Regions from separate parts of the Cellulosimicrobium sp. KWT-B genome, predicted to be linked through region 4. Evidence: riboswitches for the same ligand, from Rfam matches in the RefSeq annotation. Region 4 holds a riboswitch; each other region holds the start of a gene.
What was found. Region 4 has a riboswitch for thiamine pyrophosphate ahead of thiD (bifunctional hydroxymethylpyrimidine kinase/phosphomethylpyrimidine kinase). Riboswitches for the same ligand answer to the same signal wherever they lie in the genome.

Region 1: it holds a riboswitch for thiamine pyrophosphate, as region 4 does, so the genes downstream of both, B9L22_RS14380 (TenA family protein) here and thiD (bifunctional hydroxymethylpyrimidine kinase/phosphomethylpyrimidine kinase) in region 4, are expected to answer to the same signal.
Region 2: it holds a riboswitch for thiamine pyrophosphate, as region 4 does, so the genes downstream of both, thiO (glycine oxidase ThiO) here and thiD (bifunctional hydroxymethylpyrimidine kinase/phosphomethylpyrimidine kinase) in region 4, are expected to answer to the same signal.
Region 3: it holds a riboswitch for thiamine pyrophosphate, as region 4 does, so the genes downstream of both, B9L22_RS07285 (thiamine ABC transporter substrate binding subunit) here and thiD (bifunctional hydroxymethylpyrimidine kinase/phosphomethylpyrimidine kinase) in region 4, are expected to answer to the same signal.

Annotation. Positions count from the first base shown of each region.
Region 1 covers NZ_NEDO01000004.1:363,007-366,202, reverse strand. Annotated here, with positions in the region: gene B9L22_RS14390 (glyoxalase/bleomycin resistance/extradiol dioxygenase family protein) at 1-132, opposite strand, end outside; gene B9L22_RS14385 (VOC family protein) at 217-1,143, opposite strand; TPP riboswitch at 1,230-1,358, shown strand; gene B9L22_RS14380 (TenA family protein) at 1,349-2,101, shown strand; gene B9L22_RS20700 (helix-turn-helix transcriptional regulator) at 2,215-2,709, shown strand; gene B9L22_RS14370 (DUF6882 domain-containing protein) at 2,777-3,196, shown strand, end outside.
Region 2 covers NZ_NEDO01000001.1:209,899-213,094, reverse strand. Annotated here, with positions in the region: gene thiS (sulfur carrier protein ThiS) at 1-106, opposite strand, end outside; gene thiO (glycine oxidase ThiO) at 112-1,386, opposite strand; TPP riboswitch at 1,377-1,478, opposite strand; gene thiE (thiamine phosphate synthase) at 1,523-2,233, shown strand; gene guaA (glutamine-hydrolyzing GMP synthase) at 2,276-3,196, shown strand, end outside.
Region 3 covers NZ_NEDO01000002.1:235,147-238,342, reverse strand. Annotated here, with positions in the region: gene B9L22_RS07295 (ABC transporter permease) at 1-208, opposite strand, end outside; gene B9L22_RS07290 (ABC transporter ATP-binding protein) at 205-975, opposite strand; TPP riboswitch at 1,294-1,398, shown strand; gene B9L22_RS07285 (thiamine ABC transporter substrate binding subunit) at 1,481-2,572, shown strand; gene B9L22_RS07280 (iron ABC transporter permease) at 2,676-3,196, shown strand, end outside.
Region 4 covers NZ_NEDO01000006.1:17,208-20,403, forward strand. Annotated here, with positions in the region: gene B9L22_RS16990 (DUF4862 family protein) at 1-637, shown strand, start outside; gene thiD (bifunctional hydroxymethylpyrimidine kinase/phosphomethylpyrimidine kinase) at 701-1,672, opposite strand; TPP riboswitch at 1,666-1,760, opposite strand; gene B9L22_RS17000 (hypothetical protein) at 1,838-2,062, shown strand; gene B9L22_RS17005 (SDR family oxidoreductase) at 2,135-3,019, opposite strand; gene pheT (phenylalanine--tRNA ligase subunit beta) at 3,016-3,196, opposite strand, start outside.

The sequences.
Region 1 (3,196 bases), on a different contig from region 4:
CACGCTCACGTAGACGGGCGGGCCGTCGTCGGGGAACGCGTACTCGACCGTCCCGCGCAGCAGGTCGCGGTAGAAGCCGAGGGACCGGTCGAGGTCGGCCACGGTGAGGACGGGGAAGAGGCTGCGGAACACGGTCGCTCCTCGGTGCGCTCGGCGGGTCCTCCCATCGTGCGCCTCGTGCCCCGGGCGCGCGCTCCGTGCCCGGGCCGCCGCGCCTCAGCGCGCGAGCAGCTCCTCGGTCGTGGTGCCGGGGACGGACAGCGTCACGCGCGTGCCCCACGGGTCGTGCACGACGACGGAGCGGCCGTCGTCCGCGTGCTCCAGCCCGCGGGCGCGGAGGCGCGCGACGAGCGCGTCGAGGTCCTCACGGCCCGGCACGGTGACGGCGACGTCGCCGAGCCCGAGGCTCGCGGCGCGGGGCCCGGCGCCCGCGCTGTTCCACACGTTCATCGCGACGTGGTGGTGGTACCCGCCCGCGGACGCGAAGAGCGCCCCGCTGTACCCGGTGAGCGTCGCCTCGAAGCCGACGGCGTCGACGTAGAAGGCGTGGGCGGTCGCGACGTCGCCGACCTGCAGGTGCACGTGGCCGACGCGGCCCGCGAGCGAGGGGCCGGCGTCGAACGTCTCCTGGTCGAGGTGCGTGCGCAGGTAGGCGTTCGGGTCGAGGAACGTCGTCGTCATGAGGATCTGACCGTGCTCGCGCACCCACGTCTCGCGGGGGCGGTCGGTGTAGAGCTCGACGCCGTTGCCCTCGGGGTCGGTGAAGTAGAACGCCTCGCTGACGAGGTGGTCGCTCGACCCGACGAAGGTGCCGCGGCGGTCCTGCGCGGCGCGGTAGACGGTCGCGGCGAGGCTCGGGCCGTCGTCGAACAGGAAGGCCGTGTGGAACAGGCCGGCCTGGCGCGGGTCGACGGGCGGGAGCCCGGGGGTGTGCACGAGGCGCAGCATGGGTGTGCGGCCGCGGCCCAGCACACGGTGCACCTCCGCGCCGCGCGACCGCTCCTCGAGCGGGGCGAGGGCGAACGCGCCCGTGTAGTACGAGGTCATGAGCTCGAGGTCGCCCACGCGCAGCGTGACGGCGTCCATGCTCGTGGACGGGGACAGGAGGCGGTCGGTCGGCGCGCCCGGCGTGCTCGTGGTCATGTCTTCTCCAACTTGTTGTCGCTACAACTATATTCCCACACCGTGGCGAGGGCTCCCGCACCGGCGCCGTCCTTGCTAGGGTCGGCGCGAACCACGCGGGGCGTCCCGCCCGGGCCACGGCCCGGGCCGAGGGACTGAGACGAGCGGTACGGCCGCCCGGACCCGTCGAACCTGATCTCGCTAGCACGAGCGGAGGAACGTGGGCATGACGACGCCTGCTGCCATCACCCTGAACCCTGTCCTCGCGGACGACCCGACCGCGCTCGTCCGGCAGGAGGAGACCGGCTTCACCGCCGACCTCGCCCGCCGGTACGCGGACCTCTTCGAGACGTTCTACGACCACCCCTTCCTGGCCGGGCTGCGCGACGGCTCCGTCGAGCCCGCCGCGGTCCGCCACTACGTGGGCCAGGACCACCAGTACCTCACGGCCTACCTGCGCTGCTACGGCCTCGGCATGGCCCTCGCGCCCGACCGGTCGTGGGCGGCCTACTTCCACGACAAGGCCGGCTTCCTCCTCGACGACGAGTCGCACGCGCACCACGCGATGTGCGACTTCCTCGGCGTGACGTACGAGGAGGCGCAGACGCACCGCCTCGCGCCGAGCGCGCAGGCCTACGTCGACCACATGACGGCGGCCGGCCGCGACTCGCTCGGCGTGCTGCTCGCCGCGCTGCTGCCGTGCCCGTGGACCTACATCTGGTCCGCGCGGCGCTTCTGGCTCGGCGAGCGCGCGACGACGCCCGGCGCCCTCGGCGACGACCACCCGCTCGCGGGCTGGTGGCAGTTCTACGCGGCCGAGCGCACCGAGGACGTCCTCACGGACCTGCGCGCACGCCTCGACGCGCTCGCCGCGGACGCGGGCGAGGCGGAGCGCGCGCGCATGGAGCGCGCGTTCGAGCTGAGCTGCCGCCACGAGATCCGCTTCTGGCAGATGGCCTGGTCGCTCGAGCGCTGGTGACCCGTCCGGCCGGGCGCGCGGCCGGCGTCGCGTCGTGCGCCCGGCCTTACGCCAGCAGCAGATACCCACCCGGGCGCCTCGGCACCCGGGTGGGCCGCGGGTAGCGTGAACGCATGGACGCGACGAGCGCGGTGCCGGGCACGCTGCCGGACGTGGTGCCGGACGTGGTGCCGGACGGGGTGACGCCGAGCCCCCGCTCCCGGGCGGGCGGACGGGCGGAGCCCCTCCTGCGCCACGTCATCGGGGGGATCCTGCGGCGGGCGCGGCTCGCGCAGGGGCGCACGCTCGTCGACGTCGCGGCCGACGCGCGCGTCTCCACCGCCTACCTGTCCGAGGTGGAGCGCGGGCGCAAGGAGGCGTCGTCCGAGGTCCTCGCCGCCGTGTGCGGCGCCCTCGGCCTGCGGCTCGTCGACCTCGTCGCCCGCACGGGCGAGGAGCTCCGGCCGCTCGCGCCCGTCCGCGTGCTGTCCTCCGCGCGAGAGCGCGGTGCCCTCTCCGCGCCACGGCACGTCGCCCCGGTGGGCGAGCCCGTGCGGGACCTCCCCGTCGCCGAGACGCTCCGGCGTCCGACGGCGCGCGCCGGCGACGTCCTGCTCCTCGCGGCCTGAGCGGCGGTCCCGTCGCACCGCGTGTCGTGCGGGGGCCGGGCGCCGTGCGCGCCGCTACCGTCGGTCCATGACGGAGCCGCAGACCGCGCACGGCACGGCAGCCCAGGACGTCCCGGCCCTCCAGGACCTCGTCGACGACGCCGCGTTCCTCTCCCACGAGCACCAGCTCCACCTGACGGACCTCCACGGCGACGACGCCTGGGCCGCCGACCTGACCACCGGGGTCTTCACCTTCACCGCGCCCGACGGCGGGACCGCGACGTGCCGCCTCCAGTTCCTCGGCACGGCCGCGCCCGGACCGGGCACGTGGATGTGGGCGTGGCAGAACGTCAACGGCTTCCCCGACGCCGTGCTCACCGCCGCCGAGAGCACGCGCCGGACCGGGCTGCGCGAGGCCGCCGAGCCGGAGCTCCCGCTGGCCGACGACCTCGCCCACCGGCTCGCGCTCGCGGCCAAGGCCGTGACCGGCACGTTCGCCCACTACAGC
Region 2 (3,196 bases), on a different contig from region 4:
CGACGTAGGCGGGGACGAGCGCGGCGACGAGCCGCTCCAGGTCGACGTCGCCGTCGAGCGGGTACGGCTCGCCGTTGACGAGCGCGGTGGGTGCGGGTGCGGTCACGGGTCTCACCTCGGTGTGGTGGCGGTGCGGGCGAAGCGGTCGGTGCGGGCGGTGGCGAGGGCGGTCGCGACGTCGTCGCCGGGCTCGGTCCCGCCCAGGCCGGAGAGCCCGCCGAGCCCGGCGACGACGGCGTCCGCCGTGAGCGGGGCGAGCAGGATGCCGTTGCGGCCGTGGCCCGTCGCGAGGTGCAGCCCCGGGACGTCCGTCGGCCCGACGAGCGGGAGGTTGTCCGGGGTCGCGGGGCGCCCCCGCGGCGTCACCTCGACCAGCGCGGCCTCGTCGATCCCCGGCAGGAGGGCGCGCGCGTCCCGCAGGAGCGCGAAGACCCCGCCGGCGGTGGCGCGGCGGTCGTCCGGGTTCTCCTCGGTGGTAGCCCCGACGACGACCTCCCGGTGCCCGGCGCGCGGGCCGGCCGGCTCGGGGTCGCGCGGCACGACGTACACCGGCCGGCCCTGCACGAGCCCGCGCACGACGTGCTCCAGCGCGAGGTCCGGGCCCGCGTCGAGCCGCAGCGTCTGACCCTTCACCGGCCGCGTGGGCACGACGACGCCCGGCACGTCCGCGAGGAGGGCGCCCGACTGCCAGCCCGCCGCGACGACGACCGCACCCGCGCGGTGGAGCCGGCCCGCGTCGTCGTGCACGCCGACCACGCGCCCGCCATCGAGCGCGAGCCGGGTCGCGGACGCGCGGACGACGCGCGCCCCGGTGGCCGAGCCCGCACCCGCGGCGTCGCCTCCGCCGAGCGCGGCGAGCAGCGCGGCGTGCGCCGCGCGCGGGTCGACGGCGTGGTCCGCGGGGGCCCACGCCGCCCCGGCGACGCGCGGGCCCAGGTACGGCTCGCGGCGGCGCGCGTCGGCGACGGTGAGCTCGTGCGACGCGAGACCGTGCGCGGCGTGCAGCGCGAGGACGCGGCGGAGCAGCGCGAGGTCGTCCGCGTCGTAGGCGAGGGTGAGGGTCCCGGCGGTCCGCAGCCCGACGTCCGCCCCCGTCGCCGCGCGCAGGTCCGCGGCGAACGCCGGCCACGCCGCGGCGGCCGCGAGGTGGAGCCGCAGGGCGGCCTCCTCCCCGAAGTCGGCCTCGGTCACCGGTGCGAGCATCCCCGCTGCGGCGTGGGTCGCGCCCGCGCCCGGCGCCGGGTCGAGCACCGTGACGGTCAACCCCGCGCGCGCCGCGCGCCACGCGACGGCGACACCCACGATCCCGCCCCCCACGACGACGACGTCGCGCGCGCCGTCGGGCACGACGGCGCCACCCGCGGACGGGTGGACGGACAGGTTCATGTGCGCTCCCTTCGCTGGCATGACCCAGATCAGGTTCGACGGTCGGCGGCGACGCCCTCTCAGCCCCCTGCGGGGCTCCCGTGCTGTCGGCCACAGTACCTCCTGCCGAGGACCCGCCGAGGCTAGGCTCCCGCGGGTGAGCTCCGAGACCTCCACCACCCCGGCCACTCCCGCCCCGTCGGCGGACGCCGTACGCGCCCGGCTCGCCGACGCGCGGCTCTACCTCTGCACGGACGCGCGCGAGGAGCGCGGCGACCTCGAGGACTTCCTGCGGGCGGCGCTCGCGGGCGGGGTGGACGTCGTGCAGCTCCGCGACAAGACGCTCGACGTCGCGCGCGAGCTCGAGCTCCAGGAGCTCGTCGCGCGGGTCGCGACGGAGCACGGCGCGCTGTGGGCCGTGAACGACCGGGCGGACGTGGCGTCGGTCACGGGCGCGCCGGTCGTGCACATGGGTCAGCGCGACCTGCCCGTGCCGGCGGTCCGGGCGCTGCTGGGCGCGGGGCCCGTGCTCGGCAGGTCCACGCACTCGGCCGCGCAGGCGGCCGCGGCGGAGGCCGACCCGGCGGTGGACTACTTCTGCGTGGGTCCGCTGTGGGCGACCCCGACGAAGCCGGGACGGGCCGCCGTCGGCCTCGACCTGCTACGGGACGTCGCGGCGACCCGGCCCGCGACGCCCTGGTTTGCGATCGGCGGCATCGACGCGGACCGGCTCGACGCGGTCCTCGACGCGGGCGCGACCCGGATCGTGGTGGTGCGCGCGATCACGGCGGCGAGCGACCCGGAGGCGGCGGCCCGCGCCCTGCGCGAGCGCGTCGCGGCGCGCGCCGAGGTGCCCGCCGACGCCTGAGACGCGGGACGAGCCCCGCCGCGCGGCGACTATCCTGGACGGGTGACGTCACCCGCCACCGCTCCCGACACCCCCACCACCGCCGAGGTCGCCTCGACCCCGCGGCCCGTGCTCGTCGTCGACTTCGGCGCCCAGTACGCGCAGCTCATCGCGCGCCGCGTGCGCGAGGCCAAGGTCTACTCCGAGATCGTGCCGCACACCTTCACGGTCGAGCAGATGCTCGCGAAGGACCCGGCCGCGATCATCCTCTCGGGCGGCCCATCGTCCGTGTACGCCACGGGTGCCCCGTTCGTCGACCCGGCGCTGTTCGAGGCAGGCGTGCCCGTCATGGGTATCTGCTACGGCTTCCAGGCCATGGCGAAGGCGCTCGGCGGCGAGGTCGCCCAGACGGGCCTGCGCGAGTACGGCGGCACCGAGGTCGAGGTGTGCGCCGCGGGCGTGCTGCTCGACGGCACGCCGCAGAACCAGACCACGTGGATGAGCCACGGCGACGCCGTGCACCGCGCGCCCGAGGGCTTCGAGGTCCTCGCGACGTCGTCGGGCTCGCCGGTCGCCGCGTTCGAGGACCGCGAGCGTCGCCTCTACGGCGTGCAGTGGCACCCGGAGGTCAAGCACTCCGCGCACGGCCAGACCGTGCTGGAGCACTTCCTGTACGACGGCGCGGGCCTCGCCCCGGACTGGACGCCCGGCAACGTCATCGCGGACCAGGTCGCGGCGATCCGCGCCCAGGTCGGCGACGCGCGCGTCATCTGCGCGCTCTCGGGCGGCGTGGACTCCGCCGTCGCCGCGGCGCTCGTGCAGCGCGCGGTGGGCGACCAGCTCACGTGCGTGCACGTGGACCACGGGCTGATGCGCGCGGGCGAGGTGGAGCAGATCGAGCGCGACTTCGTCGCGGCGACGGGCGTCAACCTCGTGATCCGTGACGAGAAGGAGCGGTTCCTCACCGCGCTCGCCGGGCACAGC
Region 3 (3,196 bases), on a different contig from region 4:
TCAGCGCGTCCCCGGCCGACGACGCACCGCGCACGTACGCGTCCGCCTGGACCGACGAGGCGACGATGCCGTCGAACGTGGTCGCGAGCATCGCGCGCAGCGCGAACGTGCCGGTCACGAACGCGACGCCGATCGTCACGGCGAGGACCGAGAGGACGAGCTGCGCGCCGTGCGCGCGCACGCCGCGCAGCGCGATCCGGCCCATCATCGGGCGGCCGCCGTCGTCGCTGCCGGGGCGGCGTGCGCCGGGGACGGCCCGGCGGGCGTGAGGGAGCCCAGCGTGTCGAGGACCGCCTGCGGCGTGGGGTCGTGGAGCTCGGTCACGAGGCGGCCGTCCGCGAGGAAGAGCACCCGGTGGGCGTACGACGCGGCGGTCGGGTCGTGCGTGACCATCGCGACGGACTGGCCGAGGTCGTCCACGGACGCGCGCAGGAAGCCCAGGACCTCCGCGGCGGCGCGCGAGTCGAGGTTCCCCGTCGGCTCGTCCGCGAGCACGATCGCGGGCCGCGACACCAGCGCCCGCGCGCACGCGACCCGCTGCTGCTGCCCGCCCGACAGCTCGGCGGGCCGGTGCCCCAGCCGGGGGCGCAGGCCCACGGCGTCGACCACGCGGTCGAACCACTCCCGGTCGACGGGGCGCCGGGCGATCGCGAGCGGCAGCACGATGTTCTCCTCCGCCGTGAGCGTCGGCACGAGGTTGAACGACTGGAAGACGAACCCCAGGCGCGTGCGCCGCAGGCGCGTCAGCCGGCGCTCGCTCATCGCGGAGACGGTCTCGCCGTCGACGACGACGGTCCCCGCCGTGGGGGAGTCGAGCCCCGCGAGGCAGTGCAGGAGCGTGGACTTCCCGGACCCGGACGGGCCCATGATCGCCGTCAGCCGACCCTTCTCCACGTCCACGTCCACGCCGTCGAGCGCACGCACCGCGGCCTCGCCGCGCCCGTACGTCTTCACCAGCCCGCGCGCGGTCGCGATCGCGGGTCGTGCACCGCCCTCGGCGCCCTCAGTGCCCTCAGTGGGCGCGCCCTCGCGCGGGGTGCTCCGCCGTGCCGCACCTGTCGTCGTCACGTCCTCGTCCGTCCTCTCGTCGTGCCGCTGCGCGGGAGCGTCGTGGCTCGCCGGGCGGCGTCGTCCTGTGGTGGCCGCCGGGGCTCCCGGCGGCCGCACCGACCCTCCCGCGGCGCGCGTCCCCGCGGCATCGGGGGCGGGCCCCGAACCGTCCCTGGTCCGCGGGCGCCGGCGCTCAGGGTTCTCTCAGGGGACTCTCCGGGTGTGGGGCCGGTGTAGGCTCGCGGTGAACGACAGGGGAGCTCCTGGAGGAGCTGAGAGTGCGGACCACCGCAGACCCTCGAACCTGATCCGGTTAGCACCGGTGGAGGAAGTCGGGATTCTCGATCACCTGCTCGCGCGGTCCGTCGCGCCCACCCGGCGCGCGGCCCGTCGGGCCGGTGGACCCCTCCTGAACGTCCAGGGAGGACACATGCAGCACACGACCACCGTCGCCCGCCGCGGCCGGGCCCTCGCGACCGGCGTGGGCGCGACGCTCGCGCTCCTCGCCCTCGCGGCCTGCTCGGGGGGCGACGGCGCCGGGGGCGACGACGCGTCGTCGGGCAGCGGGGGCACGGTCACCCTGGTGACCCACGACTCCTTCGCGGTGAGCGACGACGTGCTCGCCGCGTTCGAGGAGGAGAGCGGGCTCACCGTCGAGCAGGTCGCGCCCGGCGACGGCGGCGCGCTGGTCAACCAGCTGATCCTCACGAAGGACTCGCCCCTCGGCGACGTCGTGTTCGGGATCGACAACACCTTCGCGTCGCGCGCGATCGACGAGGGCGTCCTCGAGCCGTACACGCCCGCCGACGTCTCGGAGTCCGCCGCGTCGTACGCGGTCGGCGACGGCGGCGAGCTCACCGCCGTCGACCTCGGGGACGTGTGCGTCAACGTGGACCACGCGTGGTTCGCCGACGCGGGCATCCCCGAGCCCGTGACGCTCGAGGACCTGGCGAAGCCCGAGTACCGGGACCTCCTCGTCGTGACCAACCCCGCGACGTCGTCGCCGGGCCTCGCGTTCCTCCTCGCGACCGTCGGGGCGTTCGGCGAGGACGGCTGGGAGGACTACTGGGCGGACCTGCGCGCCAACGGCGTGAAGGTCGTCGACGGCTGGTCCGACGCGTACTACGTCGACTTCTCCGGCTCGGAGGGCGCGGGGCCGCGCCCGCTCGTGCTGTCGTACTCGACGTCGCCCGCGTTCACGCTCACCGAGGACGGCTCCGCGTCGACCACGGGCGCGCTGCTCGACACGTGCTTCCGCCAGGTCGAGTACGCGGGCGTGCTCGCGAACGCGAAGAACCCCGAGGGCGCGCAGCAGCTCCTCGACTTCCTCGTGAGCGAGACGTTCCAGGGCGACGTCGCCGACCAGATGTACATGTACCCCGCCGACGACTCCGTCACGCTGCCCGACGGCTGGGCCGAGTTCGCGCCGCTCGCCGACGAGCCCTTCGAGGTCGCTCCTGCCGACGTCTCGGCGCACCGCGACGAGTGGATCAAGGCATGGACGGCGACGGTCGTCGACTGACCTCCGGTCCCCGAACCCCCGGTCCCCGAGCGACCGCGGCTCTCCCTCGCGGGGTAGAGCCGTGGTCGCGCGGGGGAGACCCGTGGTTTCCCGAGGTAGAGCCGTGGTGAGGGGTCGGGCGGTCCGGCGGGGCGGCGTCGGGCGCGGGGTGCTGTGGGGTCTGGCGGCGGCGGTGCCGCTCGCGTTCCTCGGGGTGTTCTTCGCGTGGCCGGTCGTCACGCTCGTGGCGCGCGGGTTCGTCGGGGACGACGGCGGCCTCGACCTCTCGGGGTTCGCGGAGGTCTTCTCCGAGCCCCGCACGTGGCGGATCGTCGGCCTCACGCTCTGGCAGGCCGTGCTCGGCACGGCGCTGTCGCTGCTGCTCGGCGTGCCCGGCGCGTACGTGCTGTACCGGTGCCGGTTCCCCGGTCGGCGGATCGTGCGCGCGCTCGTCACGGTGCCGTTCGTGCTGCCGACCGTCGTCGTCGGCGTCGCGTTCCGGTCGCTGCTCGTGCAGGGCGGCCCGCTCGGGTTCCTGCGGCTCGACGAGACGTTCGCCGCGATCGTCGTCGCGCTCGTGTTCTTCAACTACTCCGTGGTGGTGCGCACGGTCGGCGGGCTCTGGGAGCACCTCGACCCGCGCGC
Region 4 (3,196 bases):
GCCCGGTCCCGGCCGCGGCTCCGGCGCAGCGCTCGCGCGCAGCCTCACCGAGCTGGCCGCCGTCGCGCCCGCCGGGCTGCCGCTCGTGGTCGAGCACTGCGACGCGCCACGCCCGTGGGGCGTCGCGGAGAAGGGCTTCCTCGCGCTCGACGACGAGATCGCCGCCGTCGCGCGCGCGGCCCGGGACACCGGCCACCCCCTGCACCTCGGGCTCAACTGGGGCCGGTCCGCCATCGAGGGGCGCAGCGCCGCGACGCCCGTCGAGCACGCGCGGGCGGCCGCCGGCGCAGGCCTCCTCGCGAGCGCGATGCTCTCCGGGGCCGCCGGCCGGCCCGGCCGGTGGGGTGCGCCGTGGGCGGACGCGCACGTGCCGCCCCACGGCCCGGACCCCGCGCTCCCAGGCCCCGACGAGTCGATGCTCGGCCCGGCCGAGGTGCGCGAGTTCCTCGCCGCGGCCGGGCCGGTCCCGCTCGTCGGCGCCAAGGTGACCACGCGGCCCGAGGACGCCCCGCCCGCGCAGCGCCTCGCCGTCGCGCGCGCGACGCTCGCCGTGCTCCGCGACGCGCTGGCCGACCTCGACACCGACCGCGGAGCCGACCGCAGGGCCGACCACGCAGCGAGCGGCCCCACGGCCTGAGTGCGTCCCGCGGCCCGGGCTCGGCACGTCGCAGCAGCCCGGGCTCGCCCGGTCGGCCCGGGCTCAGCCCGGCCGCACGGGCGCCGAGCGGTGCAGATGGTCCACGGGCCCCCGGCCCGTCCCCACCCGCAGCGCGGCGCCGGCACGCAGCGCGCCCGTGAGCCACTCCTTGGCCTCGCGCGCCGCCTCCTCCCAGCTCGCGCGCTGCGGTCGCAGCGCCGCGAGCGCCGCCGAGAGCGAGCACCCCGTGCCGTGGGTGTGGGGCGTGTCGACGCGCTCGGCGTCGAACGTCGTGACGGTGGCCGCCCCCGGCGCGCGGCCCGACGTCGGCCCGGGCGCGGGGACGACGAGCGCGTCGGGCGACGTGCGTCCGGTGAGGTGACCGCCCTTGAGCAGCACGACGGCGTCGCTCGCGGTCGCGTACGACGTCGCCTGGCGCAGGGCGTCGTCCCACGTCGTCGCGGGCTCCCGCCCGCCGAGGACGGCGAGCTCGGGCAGGTTCGGCGTGACGACGTCGGCGCGCGCCGCGAGGTCGCGCACGGCCTGCTCGGCACCCGCGTCGAGCAGGCGGTGGCCGGACGTCGCGACCATCACCGGGTCCAGGACGACCCAGGGCCGCGGAGCACCCGTGGCGGCGCGCGCCGCGGCGAGGTCGTCGAGCCACTCCCCGACGGCGCGGGCGTTCGCCTCGTCCGCCACCATGCCGATCTTCACGGCGTCGACCTCGACGTCGTCGGACACGGCGTCGAGCTGCGCGCGCAGGAACGCCGGCCCGGGGACGTGCACCGACCGCACGCCGTGGGTGTTCTGCGCGACGAGCGCCGTGGTGACGGCCATGCCGTAGGCGCCGTGCGCGCAGAACGCCTTGAGGTCGGCCTGGATCCCGGCGCCGCCGGTCGGGTCGGTCCCCGCGACGGAGAGGACGCGGGGGCGGGACGGGGCCGGGTCGGGCCCACGGCCCGGGTCGGGGCGACGGTCACGGTCCGCGGAAGCGGGGACCGGGTCGGAGGTGTGCCGAGGCAGGGCGAGCGTCATCGCGCGGACATCCCTTCGCTGGTACGAGCCAGATCAGGTTCGACGGGTCTCATCTCAGCCCCGGTGCGGGGCACCCCGTGTCGCGGGCCATGCTACGCGGCGACCCGTGCGCTTTTCACCCGCCCCGAGGCGTGAGACGACGCGCGTGCACGCGTCTTTCCGGGTATGACGCAGCACGTCGCCCCCGCGACCCGCCCCTTCCTGCCGGACGCGCCCGTCCCGGTCCAGGTGCCCGCCCTCTGCACGACGTTCGACCGCGACGGCCGGCGGGTCGTGCTCACGGGCGTCGTCACGCACGACGCGGGCGGCCTCGTGGCGTTCGAGTACGAGCACCCCGAGCGGGGCCTGTGGCACGTGTGGGTCGACCGGGACGCGTGCGTCCCGCTGTGACCCGGTGCCCGGACGCACGGACGCCGCCCGACCGGGGGGTCGGGCGGCGTCGGCCGTGCGGGGCGCGTGCGCTCAGCGGGCGGGGAGCTCCCCCGGCATCGGGTCGTCGGAGCCCCAGCGCGTGACGCGCAGCCGACGGCCGTCGGGACCGGGCAGCACGACGCCCGCGCGGGCGGCCTCCTGGGCCGCCGCGCGGAGCGACCCGGGCGAGTCGTGCGTCACGCGCACGAACGACCCCGAGAACGCGTCGAGCTCGCCGCGGGCGATCGCGACGACCATCTCGACCGTGCGCTCGACGGGCGTCCAGTCCGTGCGGCCCTCGTGCATGACCATGGACGCCGTCATGTCGGTCTGCACGACGCCCGGCGACACCTCGAAGGTCCGCAGCCCGAGCGCGTGGCCCGAGCGGTGGAGGTTCGCCCCGAGGCGCAGCAGCGCCGTCTTGCTCGCGTTGTACGCGCTCGCGCCCTCCATGTCGTGCGAGCCCGCGCCGCTGTTGAGGTCGACGACGCGGCCGCCACCGCGCGCGAGCATCCCGGGGACGACGGCGCGCGCGAGCAGGAACGGCCCGCGCACGTTGGTCTCGAGGACGGCCCACCACTCGTCGGGGTCCGCCTCCCAGAGCGGCACCTCGGCGTCGACCCGGCCCGCGTTGTTGACGAGCAGGTCCACGCTCCCGAGCGTGGCCTCGGCCTCGCGGACGGCCGCGGCCACCGCCGCGGCGTCGGTCACGTCCGCCGTGACGACGACGGCCCGGCCCGCGCCGTCGAGCGCGGCGATCTCGTCAGCCACGCCCGCGAGCCGGCCCGCGTCGCGCGCGAGGAGCGCGACGTCGAGACCGGACGCGGCGAGCCCGACGGCGACCGCGCGGCCGATGCCGCGCGACGCCCCGGTGACGAGCGCGGTGCGCGCGGGCGCCACGTCCGGCGTCGCGCCCTGCCCCGGTGCGCCGCTCATGCGCGCAGCTCCGCCCCGACGCGCTCGCGCGCGGCGGCCACGGCGCCCTCCCGGACCCGCGCCACGTCGTCGGCGGTGAGGGTGCGGTCCGCGGCGCGCAGCCGCAGCGAGAACGCGAGCGACTTGCGCCCGGCGCCCACCTGCTCGCCCGTGAAGACGTCGAACAGCGCGACCTCC